Regions from separate parts of the Mesorhizobium sp. 1B3 genome, predicted to be linked through region 2. Evidence: riboswitches for the same ligand, from Rfam matches in the RefSeq annotation. Region 2 holds a riboswitch; each other region holds the start of a gene.

Region 1 (5,903 bases), on a different contig from region 2:
ATGTCCGTGGGCGCGCCGTTGGCCCGGTACCAGTCATCGATCTTCTGCTGCAGCGCGTCGCGCTTGGCCAGCAGCGCCCGGTTCTTCGGCGCCAGATCATGGACGATCGCCGAGAAGGCCTGCCAGAACGCATTCGCGTCGATCCCGGTGCCGGGCAGCGCCTCGGCCTCGATAAAATCTCGCAGCTGACCCGCAATCCTGAGGCCGGCGATTTCGACGCGGTCGGTACTCGGGGTGGAGATGTTCATATCGATTCTCCCGGATTCAGGCAGCCAGGGCCACAGAGGCCCCGAGATCGCCGACGATGCATTCGGCAACCATCTGGGCTGTGGCGGCGGAGAGCGTCCAGCCCAGATGGCCGTGGCCGGTATTGTAGAAGACCCCCGGATGCCTGCCTTTTCCGACACGCGGCATCATGTTGGGCATCATCGGACGCAAGCCGGCCCACGGGACGACCCGGTTGGTGTCGACAGCAGGAAACAGCATCCTCGTCCAATCGACCAGCGGCCGTACGCGGTCGTGCCGTATATCGCGATTCATGCCGTTGAACTCCGCGGTTCCGGCCACCCGGAAACGCCCAGGCCCCAAGCGGCTCGTCACGATCTTGGCCCGGTCGTCGAGCAGGCTCACCCAGGGAGCAGCCTCCTGGCTTCGCTCGTCGTCGAGATGCACCGTGATCGAATAACCCTTCACCGGGTATACGTTGACGCGGTCACCGAGCATGGCTGCGAAATGGCGGCTGGCCGAACCGGCACAAACGACCACGGCGTCGACCTCGATCATACGGTCGCGTTTGGTGGTTTCTCCCGACAGCGAGCCCAGCGAATAGGCGATCTGGAATTGCCGCTTGCGTTCGACACGGTTGACGGTGGCATCGAAGAGAAAGCTGGCGCCGCGCTGCTCGCAGGCCCTGGCGAGACCGAAGGTGAATTTATGGATGTCGCCGGTCGAGTCCGACGGCGTGTAGAACCCTCCGAAAAATTCGCCATGCAAGGTGGGCTCGATCGACTTGACTTCGGCCGCAGTCACGGGCTGCCGGTCCAAGCCCCCTTCCATCAGCATGGAGTTGACCTTCAGGGCATGCTGGAAGCTCGGCTTATCCCAATAAATGTGGAGGATGCCGCGACGGACGTGATCGAAATCGATCTTCTCGCGTTCGGCGATGCCGAACAGGTGCTCGCGTGCCGCTATCGCCAAGCGGGTGGTCTCAACCGTGTTCTCGCGGTAGCTCATGATGTTGGAAACGAACTCGGCGAGCCAGGCATATTTGTGCCAGCTGGGTGCGGGATTCATCAGCAGCGGAGCATCACGCCTCATCATCCACTTGATGCCCTTGAGAAGGGTCGACCAATGGTTCCAGACCTCCGCATTGCTGGCGGAAAGCTGGCCGCCATTGGCGAAGGATGTTTCCATCCCCGCGTAACGCTGACGATCGATGACAGTCACCGAATACCCTCGCTCAAGCAGGGCATAGGCGGTGGTGACGCCGGTGATACCGGCGCCTATGACGGCAATATGGGGCATTGCATTCTCCGCGACCAAAGTTGGGTGCGGACCGGAGTCCGCGGTTGATCCCCAATCTGTCGCTGTACCTGAGAGCTTAACCGCGACGGCTCGGCCGGCGTGGCTTTCCCCTTCGGTGGGCACTCGCGGTGCCACTCTCCAGATCGTTCAGCTGCATGGTCATCTTTGCCTGAGAGTTTCCTGGGGGGTTGCTCCGTCGGCGTCGGCTGTCGTTATCTACGACAGCCGATCTCTCCCATGCAGCCATTCGAACGCATTCACATGGCTGTCTGTACGCTCCACTCCGATGACCGGCAGTGCAAGCAGTCAGTTTCCTTCGTCGTAAAGCGTTGTCGTGGTTTCGACGCCCTCCTCATGCAAGCCGGCCCGCCTGACGGCGGCGGCTGCGAGTTCGCGTGCCTTGCTGCGAATCCCAACCTCGTCGACACCCTGGACCTTGCCATCGGCATAAAGCAGCTTGCCGTCGACCCAAGTCTGGGTGATCGAGGCCGTCGACGCCGAGAAGACCAAGGCCTGCAGCGGATCATAGAAGGGCGTCCACTCGACATGATCGAGATCGAAGAGGATGAAATCCGCCTTTTTGCCGATTTCCAGCGAGCCGATCTCGTCGTCCCACATGAGGGCCCGCGCGCCCTCGATCGTCGCGGCGCGAAGGGCTTGCCTGGCGGTGAAGATGTCGGGCTGCATGCGGGCATCCTTGAACATGCCGGCCACGACGAGCATCTGGCGCATCAGGTTCATGTTGCCGGCCGCCGAGACGCCGTCGGTGCCGAGTCCCACCTTCACACCGGCCTTCACCATCTCGGGATACTTCCCGATAGCGGTCGCGCCCTTTCCGAGCTTGAAGGAAGAGCACGGGCAGAAGGCAACGCTGGCGTCACGTTCGGCAAGCAGGCGTACTTCTTCGTCCGTCACGGCCGCGCCATGCGCGATGACAAGATTTTTGCCGACCCCGCCGGCACGATCGATCCTTGTGATCGGCCAACAGCCATACTTGCTTTCGCAGACCTTGGCTTCCTCGATGGACGTTGCAAGGTGATAGGTCGTGCCGACGCCGAGACGTTCGGCGAGCTTCACCGCGCCGACATGCAGTTCGAGCGAGCAAGGCTCCTTGCCTTCGATATTGACCCAGCAGCGCGCACGGCCATCGAGCGCTCCGTTGTAGCGGACAACGCAATCTTCCAGAACTTTCAGCGCAGTCTGCGCGTCGGGGAAGAAATGGTGCTCGGCCATCTCCTTGGTCCAGCCGCGTGGCAGTTCGGCCGGAGGATTGTCGGCCGCATGCCTGCCCGTGATGCCGCGGATGCCGGTTTTCTCCATGGCCCGGATGACGATGCCGGGATCGTATTGCGACCCCATGTCCAGGAAGCAGGTGGTGCCACAGCGAAGCATTTCCGTAATGCCGAGCAACGCGCCCCAATACTCGTCTTCTTCCGTGATATGGGCGTAGAAAGGCTTGGCCCAATGGAAGACCCAGGCGCGAGTGTTGAGGTTGTCCGGGAAAACCGCCCGGGACAAGGTCTCCGACAGATGAACGTGACTGTCCACGAACCCTGGGCAAGCGCCGAGCATCCTGCCGTCGATGACCTTGTCGAAGCTCACCCCTTGATGGCGGGCCGCAATTTCAGCCGCCGGTCCGATATCGGCAATCCGGTCATTCTCGATCACCAGGCTTGCATTGCGCAGCACCGTGTCGTTTCGGTCGACCGTAAAGGCGAAGTTCAAATCTTTGATCAGCGTGCGCATGCGTTTCCACCCGTTGCGGACCTGCACAGGAACGATCCCACCGGGCCCGCTGCGGTGGGCGATATCGTCATCACCCCGATCGGGACACCATGCCCCGATCGATGTTTCTTAAAAGCCGGCTGGCGGCTCCCCCCCTAGGCGACGGCCCGCTTCGCCGAGGCGCCCGTCCTGGCCGTCCCGGTCGGGATCAGCCGATCGGTATCGGCATAGTCGGAAAGCAGCTCCGATCCATTCCTGGTGACAAGCAGCATGTCCTTGTTCTGCATGCCGAATCCATATCCGGTATCGTAGCAGAGAGGCTCGAAGCCGAGCACCATGTTCTCCTCGAGCGGTGCATCGCTCCCGGGTTTGCCGAGCACGGGCGTCATGCCGAGATATGGATCTTCGTGCAGGTGCAGGCCAATTCCGTGTCCCACGAAAGAAATCGGAGGCAGGTTCATCCTGGCAAGTTTGGCGATGAACGCATCGTAGATCTCGCGGCAGCTTGCGCCGGGTTTCACCTTTTCCATGATCTCGTATTTGCACTCGACCAGATGCGCCCAGATCTTGTCGGCCATGGGCGGTGCCTCCCCGACGACCGCCGTACGACACACGCCGGCCTGATAGCCGTTGATGACGGAGAAGATTTCGACACGGCAGATGTCGCCCCGCTTGAGTACCCGTTCGGAGGGCCCGACATTGGGCAAGACGCTGCGTTCTCCGGTCGCCACGATCAGCAATTTGAAGTGATCGGCCCCCAGAGAATAGACGTTGCGAGTCAGATGCCCGGCGATGTCCATTTCGGAGTCGCCTTCGTCGACCACGGCCAGCGTATCCGTGATCGCCTGGTCGGCGATGCGCGACAGCTTGCGCAGAAGCGCGATCTCTTCCGGAGTCTTGATCTGCCGCAAACGGGCAAGGATCGGCTCGGCATGCTCGAATTTCGCAGCCGGCATTGCGGCGACGAGCCGAGCGAAATCGCCTGCCGGCAGATAGTCCATCTCAAGACCGATCCGGGCCTTGCCGAGGTCGAGGCCATTCAACTGGTCGGCCAGAACGAGCATCGGGTCGTCTGAAAACTCCGCCCAGATCCGCGTCGGGACATCGGGAAGGCGACGTTTGATCGTCGACGCTTCCATGTCCACCCCGAACAAAGCCGTGCGCCCGTCGGCCGTCACGATCGTCATGGCGTGGCGATGCCGGATAAGCGGCTGCGATGGCACGACGAAACCTGTCGTGTAAGCGAAGTTCTCCGGGGAACAGCAGATCATGGCGTCGAGCCCGTGCTCGGCCATTGCCTTAGTCTGTTTTCTGACGATTTCTGCCCGCATGATTGCTAGTTTCCTCTCTCCTGATGCCTTTGCATCCGCCGTCAATCGCGGACGCGATATTTCTCGATCTTGGCCAGATCCACGTCGATTCCCATTCCAGGACCGGACGGAACGACGATCGCGCCGTCGACGAACCGCATCGGCTCCACGAGCAGGTCGTCCTTGTAGTAGATGCCTCCCACCTGGCCATGCTGCGCTTCGGCCGGGGTCGAAACGGGAATGACGCAAGACAAGGTGACGGCCGGTGAAGCCGCCGCAAGCTGCACATTGGCCAGATTGCCGACACCCGTCTCGATCGAGCCATTGACGTTGCAGATGATGCCCGCGGCCCGGCACACCGCACCCACTTCCATCGCCTTGTAGAGACCGCCGGCCTTCGTCGTATAGATCGACACGATCTGGATCCCGCCGGACTGAACGATCTGTATGGAATCATGGGAGTTCCAGGCGGACTCGTCGGCCATCACCGGGGCGTCGATGCGTCGTCCGACCTCGGCGATACGCTCGATGCCCATGACGGGTTGCTCGACATATTTCAGCCGGTTCTTTTCCATTCGGCGCACGGTCTGGACGGCCTCGCCAGGTGTCTTGTAACCCTCATTGGCGTCGACACAGATCTCCACTGCATCTCCTACGACCTCCCTGACGGCATCGACCATTGCGACGTCACGGTCAGCATCCACGCCGATCTTGACCTTGATGGTCTTGACCCCTTCTTCCACGAGCTTGGCTGCTTCGGCCCGTGCCTCCTCGATGGAGATCAGTCCGATCGAATGCGTTACGGGCACGCGGTCCCGCGCCTTGCCGCCAAGCAGCGTATGGACGGGCACATTGAGCCAGCGTCCGGCAAGATCGTAGGCGGCGAACTCCACCGCCGCTTTGGAGTAAGGATAGCCGCGGATGATCGCATCCATGCGGGCATGGAGTTCCGCGAAATTGCCGAGATCGAGACCGACGACGGCGGGCGCGAGATAGGTGTCGATCACAGTACGTGTGATCAGGGCCGATTCGCCGAAATAACGGCCGAATTCACCACCCCAATCCTTCAGGGCCGGAGCCTCGCCCCAACCCACTCGGCCATCGCTGTCGGTCATCTTGACCATCACATAACGGCCTATGACCTCGGTCAAACCCGCCCATTTGTGCTCACGTCGGGTTGGCAGTTGGACAATCAGCGTTTCAACGGACTTGATCGTAGGCAACGGCGTCCACCTTTTCGTTGTCACTGCGCATGCGCTGCGCTACAGTTGCGATCAGTTAGTGTGATCACACTTTATGATCATAAACAAAGCACGTCAAGCGTGTCGGCGGCATTTGGACAAC
Region 2 (8,008 bases):
GCGCTCTGAAACTCTGTCGGTTCTTCCACGAACAAAAGATTGCAATCAGAAACGCCAGCGCAAAACTGTGCCGCGGAGGCCCAATCCAGCCGTCGCCAGAGATCGACCATCAGCCCAATCGATGGCCCTACTGCCTCGCGTACCGCCTTCACTTCCTGGATAGCCCGGGGCACATCATGCTGCATGATCTGATATTGGAATTGGTCGGGCGTACCGAAGGGATACCATTTCAAGGCCGTCGCGCCTCGATCGATAGCCGCTCTTGCCTTGCTGATGAGGTCGTCGGTGGACTTGTATCCCGCCCACCATTGATTGAGATAAACGTTGACTCGCTCCCGAACGGCGCCGCCAAGGAGCTTGTTCACTGGGAGATTGTAAGCCTTGCCGGCTATGTCCCAGAGCGCTTGATCAATAGCCGACAGCGCGGCACGGCTGCTGGCGCCATCGCTCCAATAGACTTTGTCCTTCAGACTGGACCAGTGTTTCTCGATCGTCGTGGGATCTTTCCCGCAAAGCGCGCGGAAACCCTCCTTTACCCCGGCAATCACTGATGGCCAGCGATGATCAAGTGTCGCTTCCCCGAAACCAGTGATGCCGCGATCCGTTCCAATCGCGATGAACACGTAATGCTTGTATGCATGAGGATGAACATAGGTCCTGAGTTCCGTGATTTTCACGACTTGCCTCTATGGCTGAAAGTTGCATCGGTTGCGGTTGGGCCGCTACTAATCTGTGATCGGGACGATCTGGGCGAACGGGACAAAGAGGCTTGTCGCCGTTCCGACCGGGATCGCCAGCTTTGGGTGGGTCGAGACGTGGACCGATGTTTCGGTCTCACCCAATCTCGCGGTGTAATCCCACGATTCCCCCTGATACGAGCGGTCCGTGACTTTGCATGGGATGACGAGCCCGTCGGTTCGTTTGTTCGCCTGGGCGGCGAGAAATTCGAAGTCCTGAGGTCGAATGGACACCGTTCCGATGCCATTGCTCAGTTTCAACTGCTTCGCTGAGTCCGCCGATTGCGCAATCCCAGCGACTATGAGGCGATCGCCGTCGACTTCCACTCCCAAAAAATTGGTGCGGCCGATAAAGCTGGCGACGAATCGCGTCTTGGGGGCCCGATAGAGACTCACGGGATCGTCGATCTGCTCGATCTTGCCCTTGCTCATGACGACAATGCGATCCGATGTCGTCATCGCTTCCGACTGATCGTGAGTGACGTAGATCGTCGTCATCTCGAACAGCCTGTGGAGCCGTTTGATCTCGGTCCTCATCTCCTCGCGCAGATTGGCGTCGAGATTGGAGAGCGGCTCATCTAGCAATAGGACGTCAGGCTTGACGACAATCGCGCGAGCGAGGGCGACTCGTTGCTGTTGCCCGCCGCTAAGTTCAGATGGATAGCGCTCGGCTAGGGCGTCTAGCTTGACAAGCTGTAGGACTTCTGCGACGCGCGTTCCAGCTTCCCCTCGTGAGACCCCCCTTAACTTTAGACCGAAAGCCACATTCTGGGCGACTGTCATGTTGGGCCACACGGCGTAGCTCTGGAAGATCATCGACATGTTGCGCCTTTCCGGCGGCAAACTCGTTTTGCTGGAAGAGACGATCTGGCTGTTGAGCCGGATGTGCCCGTCCGTTGGCTTGATGAAGCCAGCGATCATCCTCAGAGTGGTCGTTTTTCCACATCCCGATGGACCTAGAAGGGAAATAAACTCGCCCTTCTGGACATCGAGGTTCACGTCATCAACCGCAACATAGTTGCCGAATACGCAGGACAGATGTTGCAGCGAAAGTTTTGAGCCGGCTTGCGACATTGTATCACTCATGTTCTTCACTGTTTGCGGAGCATTACGTCTCGGCCGATCAGCAGCCGGGAGATGAGATAGATGCAGACACTGGCCACAAGAGTGATCAAGCCAATCGCGGAAAGAATTTCGAAGTTTGCTCCCTGCGAGTAATCAAGGATCAAGATCGAAACGACCTTGGTGTTCGGCGTGATGAGAAACAGCGCCGAGCTGAGCTCTCGTATCGCTGGAATGAACACCAGCATCCATGATCCTGCGATGCTGCCCTTCAGGAGGGGCATGACCACGCTTCTGAGTGCCCTGATCCGACTGCCGCCGAGAATACGAACCGCATCCTCCATTTCCGGATTGAGCGATTTCATTCCAGCTGTGCTGTTCACGTAAGCTATCGGCAGGAAGCGAGTAGTGAACGCGATGATGATGATGGCACCAGTGCCGTACAAGTAGAACGGAGCATTGGCATATGCAGAATAGAACCCTATAGCGATGACGATCCCCGGAATGACGAAGGGCGCCATGCAAAGCATGCCAAGAGTCCCAGCGAACGGAAGCAATCTGCGCGCGACGACATAGGCGACGGCGAGAGACAGAATGACTGCGAGAGTCGCGGCAGCGGACGAGTACAGAGCGGTATTCGCGATTGCGTTGACCGTGGCATCATTCTCAAACAGCGCGTAGCGAAAATTCTCCAGTGTAAGGTTATCAAAGCTGAGCTTTCGGCCCCAGGCCGTTGTGAACGCCGCCTGTGTGAGCGCCACCAGCGGCAAGCCGAGCGCTAACGCCGAGACTGCCAAGCTGTACCCGAGAAAGACCCACTTGTATTTTCCGAGCGCGATCAACCGCCGCTCGGTTGTCTTGCCAGATATGGTTACGTAGCCTTTCCGTCCAAAGTACAGTCGCTGCAGGAGGAACAGCAGGCACGTGATGCCGATGAGGGGTAGCGCGTACGCGGCGGCTCCGTATGGATTGACGGGATACTGGAAGTAACTCCACAGTTCGAGCGTCATCACGTTTATGCGCGCCGGGAGAGCCAGAATCGCCGGCGTCCCGAACAGCGTGAACGTCTCCAAGAAGGTGACGATCATGCCGCCGATGATCGCCGGCGCAACCAATGGCATGGTTATCCGGAGCGTCGTCCTTACGGGACCGGCCCCAAGAATGTTTGCTGCGTCTTCCATTTCCGACGAGAGACGGTCAAAGCCGTCTGACGCGAAGACGAAGACGAAAGCGTATGAATAGAGTGCCGTAACGAAGACAAGTCCGCTGAAGGAGTAAACGTTGATCAACGCTCCCTCGAAGCCTGTGAGGTATCGCCACGCTATATTCAGCCAGCCCGAATTGGGACCGGCTATGAGTATCCATGCGACGGCGCCGAGATAAGACGGAAGGATGAAGGAACCCAAAACGAGAACCCTGACGAAGCCTTTGAGCGGCATGTCAGTGCGTGAGACCGCCCAAGCGGTTGGCACTGCAAGGATCGCCGTGAGGATCGAGACTCCAGCCGCATAAAGTGCGGTTGTCCACACCGCCGAGAGTTTAACGGGACTGGTGAACGCGCTGACGTAGTTCTGAAGCGTGAACGTTCGGTCCGCGATCGACCTGAAGCTGTCGACCAGAAGGGACAGAACGGGATTCACTGTGAGGAAGGCCAGTGCCAGTGCGATCACGATCCAGACGAGGATCGTGAGGTCCAACTGGCGGTAAGCTACCACCAGCTGACCTGGGAGAGATTCGAAGAAGGAAGTTCTCGTCATCTTATAATTCTTGGTGGGATGTCGGGCGATCTCGGGACTCACATGCCTCCCATTGTTTCCTTCCATTTCTGCCTGAGCGGGAGGAGTTTTTCCGCCAGTTGCTCTGCGGTCGGAATGATCAACTTGACGTCGCCTGTACCGGAAATCCCGTCCGGCTCCTTCAGGTCGCCCCGCACTGAGGTAGCGAACCTTGCCCAATTGATTTCAGCGACTTCCTCGCTCAGCAGGAAGTTCACGAACAGCTTTGAGACATTCGGGCTCTTTGAAGTCTTGAGTACTGCCGTGGGACTGATTGCTGCGACGAAACCATCCGCAGGATAGATGACCTTGAGGGGATTGCCCTTGGAGGCTTGAACGGTGACGACGTCGGGCGCCGCGGCGGCCGCGATTTTTCGCTCGCCTGCGTTCAAGGTCGTCAGTGGATCACTGATCGACTGGCCAACGAGGGGATTCAGCTTGCTGAGTTTCTCAAAGAAGTCCCATCCGTACTTTCCCTCCATCGCAACTGTCCATATTCCCATGGAGCCGCTGAAGTTGGGACTACCCACACCGATCTGGTCCTGCCATTTGCTGTCGAGGATGTCGGTCCAGTTCTTGGGCTCGTCGGCTGTTGACACGAGGTCCTTGTTGATCGCCATGCCGATGAGAACGACGTTCGTCGTCGTGTAGAAGTTGTCCGGGTCGACGTTCTTTAATGCTGGCTTCAGATATTCGGCATTCGCTGGCCGATAATTAAGAAGTGCATCTCGCTCTTTGAGGATTTCGAACTGTGTAATGTCTGTCGACGAATAGACATCAGATTGCGGGCTCTGCGCGTCGAGTTCCTGGAGTACCCGCTGGAAGACAACCTGGGCACCCACGCTAACCGAATTCACCTTGAGACCAGGGTATTTGGCAATGAAGCCGTTGACTATCTTGGTAGCCGTCTCCTCGTTAGTAGTTCCATTATACCATGTTATGGGCCCTTCGGTCTTCGCAGCTGCGTAAAGCTCCGTATCCGATGATTCAGCAGTCGCCTGACTCGCGCCAAAAAGACTGAGCGCAACAAGGCCCACCGATAGCAGCTGAAGCTGTTTCATTGTCTACTCCCATTGTTTTGCGTTCTCTCGGATTTCATCCGACGTGCCGGACCTTATGAGTCCAACTCGGCGAAGGCCAATGATCGGGGTGACTAACTTTATAAGTAAATGTTATGATTGGTGTCCGTACAGCACAATCCTGAAGGCGTGTCTGCTGCCTAGAGGTCTCGTCCATGGAATCGCCGGTACGCGATGCCATATATGTATTCGCCGAGTTTTCCGTCGAGACGGCGTCCACGGTACGAGTTAGAAGCCGGGTCCATCATCGATCATTTCCAAACGGCCCGACGCGAGCGTGAAACGCTGTTCGGCCGGGTGTGAAACCCGATCGGCCTCAAGGCATTCGTACTCGCCTTGCGCAAACGCTAGCGACTTGTGCGGTAGGCACCTTACGGCAATTCTGCCCGTCACGTGGACATGGGGAACTGCAGGATCCTTACGGTGCCCCGGTCGGCATTTCTTCTATAATGAGATAGTAGGGAGGAGGGTGAAGCCGACGTCTACTGCCTCGTCAAGCTCAAACAATCCGCCAGAACGTCGGGCTTGTTATGGAATACAAAGGGAGGATGGCCCTTCGTGTTAGCCCAGACTCTCAAGCTTAAATCTTGTCGACAAATCTGGACGGATCGCGCCAGTACCGTTCCTGGTGAAGATCAAATACTGTCAATCGGCCCCCGATCACTTGTACAGTACTACCAGAAAACCGCGGGCGCGTTTGTCGGATACGTTGGTGATGCGATGGGGAACGTCTGCAGGATACCGCGCCGTCTCGCCTTCCTTCAGCGGTATGACGTTCGCTCCGGAAGCGACCTCAAATCCTTCGGTCAGGGCGGTCAAATGTTCAAACGTGCCTGCTGAATGCGGCTCGCTGTCCAGGCTACCCAAAGGATCGATCTCTACGTCATACCATTCAGTGCGCCCAGCCAACCGCGGAGTGCTGAGGATCCTCAATCGGCATCTTCCGTCAGCACTGCGGATCTCAGGCGTATGCGGCCGCGACGTGACTTCAATTTGGCCTACACTGGCTGCGGCGCTCCCACTGCCCACCAACGCTCCGAAGTCGATCTGGAGAGCTTGCGTCAGACTCCAGACGACCGCGAAGGTGGGATTTGCTTCGCCACGTTCGATCTGGGAGAGCATGGATTTCGAGACGCCGGCTTGCGCCGCCAACTGCTCGAGCGTCAACCGGCGGAGCTTACGTTCCTTCTGGATTGCCGGTCCGATCTTCGGAGCTCGCTGTGCCATGTTCGCCTTCTTCCAGACGGTCACTTGGGGGAAGGTCCCTTCTTTTCCAGCTTACGGGAATTTTCCATCTTTTCAAACTTTCCCATTGCCTGCCCGCATTTTACGCATCATAGTCCGCGGTGCGGGAGAGAGGCGAATAACGCCTCGCCGAAGGAGCAACCGCCCCGGAAACTCTCAGGCAAACGGACCGCAAGCGCGTCAAGAAGCTCTGGAAAGCGAAGCCAACAGGCTTCCGCCGACGGTGTAAGTGGGATCTGCCAATAAGGGCGCTCCACGAAGCTCTCAGGCCAATGACAGAGGGGGCTGGGGGGCCCGCGTGAGCGGGTGATTTCTCATGCCTTCAATCGGAGATCGTGTTGCCGTCATCGGGGGCGGCGTCACGGGCGTCACCACTGCATATAAGCTCGCCAAGGCAGGTTATCGCGTCAGCCTGTTCGACAAGCATCCCTATCCGGCGATGGAGACGAGCTTCGCCAATGGAGGACAACTGTCGGCATCCAACGCAGAAGTATGGAATAGCTGGTCCACCATAGGCAAGGGGCTCCGATGGATGTTAACGCCAGGAGCGCCGCTCCTTGTCAACCCCTACCCCTCCTGGCACAAGCTCAGTTGGATGGCCGAGTTTATCGCGGCTATACCGACCTACGAGCGCAGCACCGAGGCTACGGCTCGTCTAGCCATCGCCGCACGCGGTGTTTTGCAGGCGATGGCCGCCGAGGAGAACATCGCCTTCGACTGCGAGACACGCGGCATCCTCCACGTTTACCAGACGCGGGCAGAGTTCGAGCACGCCGCGCGAGTGACCGAGATCCTGCGTCGAGCAGGACTAGGGCGGCGCGAGGTCTCACCCGCCGAGATTCGCGACATAGAGCCGGCCCTTAAAGGCGACTTCTACGGGGGCTTTTTCACCGAGAGTGACTTTACCGGCGACATTCATAAGTTCACCAATGGCCTGGCCGCCTCATGCTGGCGTCTTGGCGTGGAGAACAGACTGGGGTGCGAGATCGAGTGGATTTATGCGGATAAAGGCGACATCAGAATCCGCTTCCGACATCTTGCTGACACCGAGGAGTTCGAGCCGCTCGAGCAGGCGTCATTCGACAAGGTTGTCGTTTGCGCCGGTGTCTGCTCGCGACGCCTTGCACGGGAATTGGGAGACCGGATCAACGTCTATCCGGTTAAGGGCTATTCCATCACTGTTCAACTGACCGAGCGCATCGATCAGGAGGCCGCGCCTTGGGTCAGCCTGCTCGATGATGACGCAAAGATCGTCACCAGCCGTCTCGGCGTCGATCGCTTCCGGGTCGCCGGCACGGCCGAGTTCAACGGTTTCAATCGTGACATTCGCAGTGCTCGCATCGAACCGCTGGTCGCATGGTGCCGCAGTCATTTCCCAGACATGAGTACCCGTCAGTACATGTCCTGGTCGGGGCTTCGCCCCATGATGCCGGACATGATGCCTCGCGTGATCGCCGGCAGGCGTCCCGGTGTCTTTTACAACACCGGTCATGGTCACCTCGGATGGACTTTGTCAGCGGTGACTGCAGAAATGGTCACTTCCCTGATCTCCAGAACCGACGCCGCGCAGAACGCGTGAGAGGCCGCGACAAAGCTCGGGTCTAACTGCCGACTAAGGTTCTGCTTGACAAGAAATCCGTTATATCGGAAAATTTCAATATATTGGATAGTGGAGGTTTGGATGGGATCGGATCTAGAGGATCGCATTCGGCGGGTTCTCTCTGAGATTGAGGCGGAGGGCCTCCATAAGCGTGAGCGAGTCCTCAGCAGCCGGCAGTCGGGTAGGATTCGAATCACGCGCGACGGTACTGATCGCGAGATCATCAACCTTTGCGCCAACAACTATCTCGGGCTTGCCGATCATCCCGAGGTGATCGCGGCGGCGAAGCGAGGACTCGACGAGTTCGGCTTCGGGATGGCGTCAGTACGGTTCATCTGCGGCACTCAGACCCTGCACAAGGAGCTCGAACGAACCATTGCCCGCTACCTAGGCAAGGACGACGCCATCCTCTTCCCGGCCTGCTTCGACGCCAACGGTGGTGTGTTCGAGCCGCTTCTCGAGGCCGAGGACGCCATCATATCCGATTCCCTCAATCACGCCTCCATCATC
Region 3 (8,008 bases), on a different contig from region 2:
GCCGCCCGCCGAAGCCTTGATCATCACCGGGTAGCCGATCTCACCTGCGATCTTCTCGGCATGGTCGGCATCCTCGATCACGCCGAGGAAGCCCGGAACGGTGTTCACCTTGGCCGCATTGGCGAACTTCTTCGATTCGATCTTGTCGCCCATGGCCTCGATGGCCTTGGGCTTGGGGCCGATGAAGACGACCCCTTCCGCTTCCAGCGCGGCGCAGAAGGAAGCGCGCTCCGAGAGAAAGCCATAACCGGGATGGACGGCCTCGGCGCCGGTCTCCTTGCAGGCGGCGATGATCTTCTCGGAAACGAGATAGCTCTGCGCGGCCGGGGCCGGACCGATATGGACGGCTTCGTCGGCCATCTCGACATGCATGGCGTCCCGGTCGGCGTCCGAATAGACCGCCACGGTCGCGATCCCCATTTTTTTCGCCGACTTGATGACGCGGCAGGCGATCTCGCCCCGATTGGCGATCAGGATCTTCTTGAACATGCGGGCGCGTTTCCTCCGATGACCCGCCCTTATTATGTGGATCGCCCCCGCCGCTCAAGCGCGCAATCTGCCCTTGCGAGGCGTTGCTGGACTTTGGTGCAGGGTTGATCGCGCCGAGGAAACCTGAAAGTTTGAGGCCGAAATCTGTGTTGGAGAATCCCCATGAAAACCCGCGCCGCCGTCGCCTTTGCCGCCGGAAAGCCGCTCGAGATCGTGGAGGTGGACCTCGAAGGTCCGCGCGAAGGCGAAGTGCTCGTCGAGATCAAGGCGACCGGAATCTGCCACACCGACGAATTCACCCTGTCGGGCGCCGATCCGGAAGGCATCTTCCCGGCGATCCTCGGCCATGAAGGCGCCGGCGTTGTGGTCGACGTCGGCAAGGGCGTGACCAGCCTCAAGAAGGGCGATCACGTCATTCCGCTCTATACGCCGGAGTGCCGCCAGTGTCCGTCCTGTCTGTCGCGCAAGACCAATCTGTGCACGGCGATCCGCGCGACACAGGGCCAGGGGCTCATGCCCGACGGCACCAGCCGCTTCTCGATCGGCAAGGACAAGATCCATCACTACATGGGCTGCTCGACCTTCTCGAACTTCACCGTTCTGCCGGAGATCGCGCTGGCCAAGGTCAATCCCGACGCGCCTTTCGACAAGATCTGCTACATCGGCTGCGGCGTCACCACCGGCGTCGGCGCGGTGTTCAACACGGCCCAGGTGGAACAGGGCGCCACGGCCATCGTTTTCGGTCTCGGCGGCATCGGCCTCAACGTCATCCAGGGATTGAAGCTCGCCGGCGCCGATATGATCATCGGCGTCGACCTCAACGACGACAAGAAGGCTTGGGGCGAGCGCTTCGGCATGACCCATTTCGTCAATCCCAAGGAGGTCGACGGCGACATCGTGCCTTATCTCGTCAACCTGACGAAGCGCGGCGCCGACCAGATCGGCGGCGCGGACTACACGTTCGAATGCACGGGCAACGTGAAGGTGATGCGCCAAGCTCTTGAGGCATCTCATCGTGGCTGGGGCCAGTCGATCATCATCGGCGTCGCTGGCGCGGGCCAGGAGATTTCGACGCGTCCCTTCCAGCTTGTCACCGGCCGCGTCTGGAAAGGCACGGCGTTCGGTGGCGCGCGCGGCCGTACAGACGTGCCCAAGATCGTCGACTGGTACATGAGCGGCAAGATCGAGATTGATCCGATGATCACCCACACGCTGACGCTGGACGAGATCAACACGGGCTTCGATCTCATGCACAAGGGGGAAAGCATCCGGAGTGTCGTGATCTATTGAGCGGGGGCAGCATGGCGGCCCCCTCCATATTCGTCGATGCCGATGCCTGCCCGGTGAAAGACGAGGTGATGAAGGTGGCGGAACGGCACGGGCTCCTCGTCACTTTCGTCTCCAACGGCGGATTGCGTCCGTCCCGCGATCCAATGATCCGCAATGTCGTCGTGTCGAAGGGCGCGGATGCGGCCGACGACTGGATCGTCGAGGCGACAAAGCCGAACGACATCGTGGTGACCGCCGACATCCCGCTTGCGGCCAGGGTCGTGGAGCTCGGCGCGCACGCGCTCGGTCCGACCGGGCGTCCTTTCACGCCGGAAACCATCGGGATGGCAGTGGCCATGCGCGACCTCAAGCAGCATCTGCGTGAAACGGGCGAAAGCAAGGGCTACAATGCCGCCTTCATGCGGGAGGACCGCTCGCGTTTCCTCGGCGCCCTCGAACAGATGGCACGGCGGGCGATCAAAGCTGCGGGGTGAGATCGTGCGTCTGCAACGCCTGCTTACGCGCCACGCGCCATTCGCGGTCGCCGCGCTTGGCGGTATGCTGACATTGCTTTCCAGCCGCTGGCTGAGCTGGCAGCTCGTCACCGTCGCTGCCGCCAATACGTTCTTTTTCCTTTATCTTGTCCTGACGGCGCTGAAGATACCGCAGTTGACCCCCGCTTATCTGAAGAAGCACGCGGCAGGCGCCGACGAACCGGATTGGGTCATTCTCGCCGTAACCTTCGGCACTGTGGTCGTGGCAGTCGGCTCGCTCTTCGCTCTGATCAACAGCCATGGCGGACCGGATGCTGTGATGCTCGGCTTCTCGCTTGCCTCGGTCGCGCTGGGCTGGCTAACGGTCCATACGATGGCGGCCATGCACTACGCGCACCGTTATTGGCGCCCCGACGAGACGGTCGAGGGCTTACAGGCGCATCTCCGCGAGCCCCATGGCGGGCTCGATTTTCCCGGCACGAAGGAGCCGGCCGGCTACGATTTCCTCTATTTCGCGTTCATCATCGGAATGACCGCGCAGACGTCGGACGTGGCCGTCACCACCACGACGATGCGCAAGTTGAACCTCCTCCACGCGGTCCTTTCGTTCTTCTTCAACACGGTGCTGGTGGCGGCAGCAGTCAACCTCGTCGTCTCGCTCGGCAGCTAACGCGGAAAGAACAATGAAGACAATCTCTCTCTCCAAATCCCACGACGGAATCCAGGGCGTTTACAGCCACGCGTCGGAAGCCTGCGGCGTCGACATGACCTTCGCTGTCTTCGCTCCGCCCCAGGCGGCTGAAGGCAGGCGTCCTGTCCTTTGGTATCTATCGGGTCTCACCTGCACCCATGCCAATGTGATGGACAAAGGCGAGTATCGCAGGATGGCTTCTGAACTCGGTCTCGTCATCATCTGTCCCGACACCAGCCCTCGTGGACCCGACGTGCCCGACGAGAAGGACAATTGGCAGTTCGGGCAAGGTGCCGGCTTCTACGTCGACGCGACCGAAGAGCCCTTCGCCCGAAACTATCGCATGTATTCCTACGTGGTCGATGAGTTGCCGGCCCTTGTCGCGACCAATTTCCCGGTAGACATGAGCCGCCAGGCGATATCAGGCCATTCCATGGGCGGGCACGGCGCTCTTACCATTGCCCTCAAGAATCCCGGTCGTTTCAAGAGCTGCTCCGCCTTCGCACCGATCGTCAACCCGATGGATGCCGGATGGTCGAGGCCCGCTCTCCAGAAATATCTCGGGCCGGACGAAAGCGGCTGGCGTCCCTACGACGCCTGCGCCCTCATCGAGGATGGCTACCGTTTCCCGGAATTCCTGGTCGACCAGGGTACGGCGGACGGTTTTCTCGATGAAGGGCTCCGGCCATGGCTGCTGGAAGCCGCCTGCCGCGACGCCGGCATACCGCTCACCCTGAACATGCGGGAGGGCTACGATCATTCATATTTCTTCATCTCGACCTTCATGGAAGATCACCTGAAATGGCACGCCGCACGGCTTGCGGCCTGAGGTTTCGTAAACAGACAGGTGACAAACCGATCGGCTTGGTCTAGCGTCCCGACTCGTCGAGGGCTTCGGCCCTGCCGGTCAGCGGGAGAGAGCAGCCTTGGCTGCCGCCGAAGGGGAAATCGCCCGAAATCTCTCAGGCAAAAGAACCGCTGACAGGTAAGACGACTCTGGAAAGTCGGGGTGAGAGCCCCGCGCCGAAGGTGTAAGCGCCGCCGACAGGGTTCCGGTTGCGCGAGTCTCTCAGGCTTCAGACAGAGGGGCACGAACAGGCCGCATTGTGTGGCCGACACGTGCTATTCTGGAGAAGCATTTGACCGGCGCCGATCTCAAGCATCTTCCCCTCGAAGACCTGCATGTCGCAGCCAATGCACGCTTCGGTGCGTTTGCGGGCTGGCATATGCCAATCACCTATGCGGCCGGCGTGCTCAAAGAGCATCTCCACACGCGTGAACATGCCGGGTTGTTCGACATCTCCCACATGAAGCTGTTCGAGCTATCGGGAAAGGACGCGGTGGCGCTGCTGAACCGGGCCTGCCCGCTCGACGCCGGCGCGCTCGCCGCTTCGCAATCGAAATACACGTTCCTGCTCAACGACAAGGCGGGGATCATCGACGACCTGATCGTCACCCGGCTGGCGGCCGACCGGTTCATGGTGGTTGCCAATGCCGGCAATGCGGCCACGGACGAAGCCCATCTGCGCGGCCTCAGTTCCGGTTTGTCGGTTCAGCTCAAGCCGCTCGACCGCGTTTTCCTTGCCATCCAGGGGCCTGAGGCAGAGGCTGTGCTTGCCCGAGCAGGCGTCGATACCGCCGGGCTGACCTTCATGACCGGCATCGAGCCCAAACCCGATTGGTTCATGAGCCGCTCGGGCTATACCGGCGAGGACGGTTTCGAGATCGGACTGCCCGAGCAGGATGCACGTGCGCTGGTGGCGAGGCTCCTCGAAGACGATCGACTCATGTGGATCGGGTTGGCGGCGCGCGACAGCCTGCGGCTCGAGGCGGGCCTCTGCCTGCACGGACAAGACATTACCGAGACCACCGATCCAGCAAGCGCCGGCCTCCTATGGGCGATCCCGAAGGACATCCGCGACAGGGGCACATTTGTCGGCTCGGAGGCGCTGCGCGGCATCCTGGCAACTGCAGCCCGTCAGAAGCGTGTCGGCCTCAAGGCCGAAGGTCGCCAGCCCGTGCGCAACGACGTCGATCTCTACGATGCCGGAGGTAAGCCGGTCGGCAGGGTTACCTCTGGTGGTTTCGGCCCGTCCGCCGGACACCCGGTCGCCATGGGGTATGTAGAAACTCCCATGGCCCGGCCGGGCAATCGTTTCTACGCCGAGGTGCGCGGCGCGCGCATCCCGATCGATATCCACCCCCTTCCCTTCACGCCGCATCGCTACCGCAAAGGATGAATTCGATGGCGAAAACCTATTTCACCCAGGACCACGAGTGGATCCGCGTCGACGGCGGCGTGGCGACTGTCGGCATCACCAACTACGCGCAGGAGCAGCTCGGCGACCTCGTTTTCGTCGAATTGCCGGAAGTCGGCCGCATGGTGAAGAAGGGCGACACGGCCGTGGTGGTCGAATCCGTGAAAGCGGCTTCCGATGTCTATGCCCCGGCCGACGGCGAGATCATCGAGGCCAATACGGCCCTTTCGGCGGACCCTGCCCTCGTCAACTCGGCGGCCACAAGCGAGGGCTGGCTGTGGAAGATGAAGCTCGCCGACGAAGGGCAACTCGACGGCCTGCTCGACGAGGCCGGTTACAACGCCTTCATTGGCTGAGGAAGTGTTGAAATGACCGACAACCCGTCCACCTTCACGGGCCGCCATATCGGCCCTGGCCCGGCAGAGACGAGGGCGATGCTGGCGACGCTCGGCGTACCCTCGGTGGAAACGCTGATCGCCCAGGCGGTGCCGAAGTCGATCCGCCTCGGCCGGCCGCTCGACCTTCCGGAACCGGCCAGCGAAGCAGATGCGCTCGCCGAGTTGTTCGCCAAGATGAGCGCCAACACGGTCCTGAAAAGCTTCATCGGCGCCGGCTATCACGGCGTGCATGTGCCGCCGGTCATTCAACGCAATCTTTTCGAGAACCCGGCCTGGTATACCGCCTACACGCCCTACCAGTCGGAGATCAGCCAGGGCCGCCTTGAACTCCTCTTCCATTTCCAGACGCTCGTGACCGAGCTGACGGGCCTTCCAGTCGCTTCCGCCTCGCTGCTCGATGAAGCAAGTGCGGCGGCCGAGGCGGTCGGCATCGCCTTTCGGCACCACCGCGAGAAACGTACCGAGATCTTCCTTGCCGGATCGCTTCATCCGCAAACGCTCGATGTCGTGGTGACACGGGCAGAACCACTCGGCATCAAGATCGGCGCCGACGCGATCGGCGAGAACACGGCAGCGGTGATCATCCCCTGGCCCGATACCTATGGTGTCTATGGCGACCACTCGGCGACCATCGAGGCAGCTAAGACGGCCGGCGCACTGGTGATCTTCGTCGCCGACCCGCTGGCCCTGACACTCACCGAAGCGCCCGCCAAGCTCGGAGCCGACATCGCGGTGGGCTCGATGCAGCGCTTCGGCGTGCCCATCGGCTTCGGCGGGCCGCACGCCGCATATTGCGCCGTGACGGACAAGCTGACCCGCCTGATGCCCGGACGCCTGGTCGGCCAATCGACCGACGCGCACGGGCGGCCGGGCTACCGGCTCGCCCTGCAGACTCGCGAGCAGCATATCCGCCGTGATAAGGCCACGTCGAACATCTGCACCGCCCAGGCGCTTCTTGCCAATATGGCCGCCTCCTATGCGATCTGGCACGGGCCCCAAGGCCTCCAGGCAATCGCCACACGTGTCGCCGGTTTCGCGGTCCGGCTCGCTGCGTCGTTGAAAGCGGCAGGCTTCAAGCTGGCGGGTGAGCGATTCTTCGACACTGTGACTGTCGATGTTCCAGGACGTGCCAAAGCCATTGCCGCCGAAGCGGAAAAGGGCGGGCGGCTGGTGCGGACGATCGATAGCGATCGCGTATCCATCAATTTCGACGAAGCCTCGACGGAGGCCGATCTTGCCGCGATCGTCGCGCTGTTCGGCACCGAGCTCGCCGAAGGGGCCGCAAGCGCCCTGCCCGGCAATCCGCGCAGCAAGAATTTCCTGTCGCAGCCGGTCTTCCACGAAAACCGCTCGGAAACCGACATGATGCGCTTCCTGCGCAGGCTGGCCGACAAGGACCTGGCACTCGATCGCGCCATGATCCCGCTCGGCTCCTGCACCATGAAGCTCAATGCCGCCGCGGAGATGATGCCGGTGAGTTGGCCAAGCGTGGCCAATCTCCATCCGTTCGCGCCGGAAAGCCACAGCGCCGGCTATCACGCGATGATCGACGACCTGGAGAACTGGCTGGGCGAGATCACGGGCTTCGATGCGGTGTCTCTCCAGCCCAATGCGGGGAGCCAGGGAGAGTACGCGGGCCTTCTGGCAATTCGCCGCTATCACTTGGCGCGCGGCGACACGCATCGCGACGTCTGCCTCATTCCGTCCTCGGCGCATGGCACCAACCCCGCCAGCGCGCATATGGCCGGCATGAGAGTGGTTGTCGTCAATTGCACGGAAGCCGGCAACATCGACCACGCCGATCTCGAGGCCAAGGCCACGCTTCACGCCGATCGTTTGGCGGCGCTGATGATCACCTATCCGTCGACGCACGGCGTGTTCGAGGAAGGCGTCAAGGAGATCTGCCAGCTCGTCCACGACCATGGCGGCCAGGTCTATCTCGACGGGGCGAACCTGAACGCCATGGTTGGCCTGGCAAGGCCGGGCGATCTGGGTGCGGACGTCTGCCACATGAATCTGCACAAGACCTTCTGCATTCCCCATGGCGGCGGCGGCCCCGGCATCGGCCCGATCGGGGTGAAGAAGCATCTGGCGTCATTCCTGCCCGGCCATGTAGCCGGGGGCACTCAGCACGCGGTGGCGGCCGCCCCTTATGGCAGCGCTTCCATCCTGCCGATCACCTGGATGTATATCCGGATGATGGGCGCGGTCGGTCTGAAGCAGGCGACGGAAACGGCGATCCTCAACGCCAACTACATCGCCCAGCGGCTCGACGCCTACTTCCCCGTGCTCTACAGAGGTGAGAATGGGCGCGTGGCACATGAATGCATCCTCGACACGCGCGTCTTCAAGGACGACTCGGGCGTTACCGTAGAAGATGTCGCCAAACGACTGATCGACTACGGCTTT

Evidence for each region. A riboswitch is a leader RNA that binds a small molecule or an ion and turns the genes downstream of it on or off. The one in region 2 is predicted to bind glycine.
Region 1: linked by a shared signal. The riboswitch ahead of ACCO56_RS32975 (D-amino acid dehydrogenase) and the one ahead of ACCO56_RS07860 (D-amino acid dehydrogenase) in region 2 are both predicted to bind glycine.
Region 3: linked by a shared signal. The riboswitch ahead of gcvT (glycine cleavage system aminomethyltransferase GcvT) and the one ahead of ACCO56_RS07860 (D-amino acid dehydrogenase) in region 2 are both predicted to bind glycine.

Annotation. Positions count from the first base shown of each region.
Region 1 is NZ_JBJHDO010000030.1:259-6,161, forward strand. Features, by position in the region: partial or broken gene ACCO56_RS32970 (malate synthase G) at 1-248, opposite strand, end outside; gene ACCO56_RS32975 (D-amino acid dehydrogenase) at 265-1,524, opposite strand; glycine riboswitch at 1,671-1,772, opposite strand; gene ACCO56_RS32980 (amidohydrolase family protein) at 1,831-3,270, opposite strand; gene ACCO56_RS32985 (M24 family metallopeptidase) at 3,405-4,580, opposite strand; gene ACCO56_RS32990 (mandelate racemase/muconate lactonizing enzyme family protein) at 4,622-5,782, opposite strand; gene ACCO56_RS32995 (hypothetical protein) at 5,843-5,903, shown strand, end outside.
Region 2 is NZ_JBJHDO010000002.1:582,946-590,953, reverse strand. Features, by position in the region: gene ACCO56_RS07885 (mandelate racemase/muconate lactonizing enzyme family protein) at 1-677, opposite strand, end outside; gene ACCO56_RS07880 (ABC transporter ATP-binding protein) at 726-1,811, opposite strand; gene ACCO56_RS07875 (ABC transporter permease) at 1,829-3,556, opposite strand; gene ACCO56_RS07870 (ABC transporter substrate-binding protein) at 3,595-4,635, opposite strand; gene ACCO56_RS07865 (helix-turn-helix domain-containing protein) at 5,314-5,904, opposite strand; glycine riboswitch at 5,993-6,080, shown strand; gene ACCO56_RS07860 (D-amino acid dehydrogenase) at 6,215-7,477, shown strand; gene ACCO56_RS07855 (glycine C-acetyltransferase) at 7,580-8,008, shown strand, end outside.
Region 3 is NZ_JBJHDO010000004.1:68,392-76,399, reverse strand. Features, by position in the region: gene ACCO56_RS12400 (acetyl-CoA carboxylase biotin carboxylase subunit) at 1-489, opposite strand, end outside; gene ACCO56_RS12395 (S-(hydroxymethyl)glutathione dehydrogenase/class III alcohol dehydrogenase) at 652-1,779, shown strand; gene ACCO56_RS12390 (YaiI/YqxD family protein) at 1,791-2,252, shown strand; gene ACCO56_RS12385 (DUF1345 domain-containing protein) at 2,317-2,922, shown strand; gene fghA (S-formylglutathione hydrolase) at 2,936-3,772, shown strand; glycine riboswitch at 3,845-3,931, shown strand; gene gcvT (glycine cleavage system aminomethyltransferase GcvT) at 4,083-5,183, shown strand; gene gcvH (glycine cleavage system protein GcvH) at 5,189-5,557, shown strand; gene gcvP (aminomethyl-transferring glycine dehydrogenase) at 5,570-8,008, shown strand, end outside.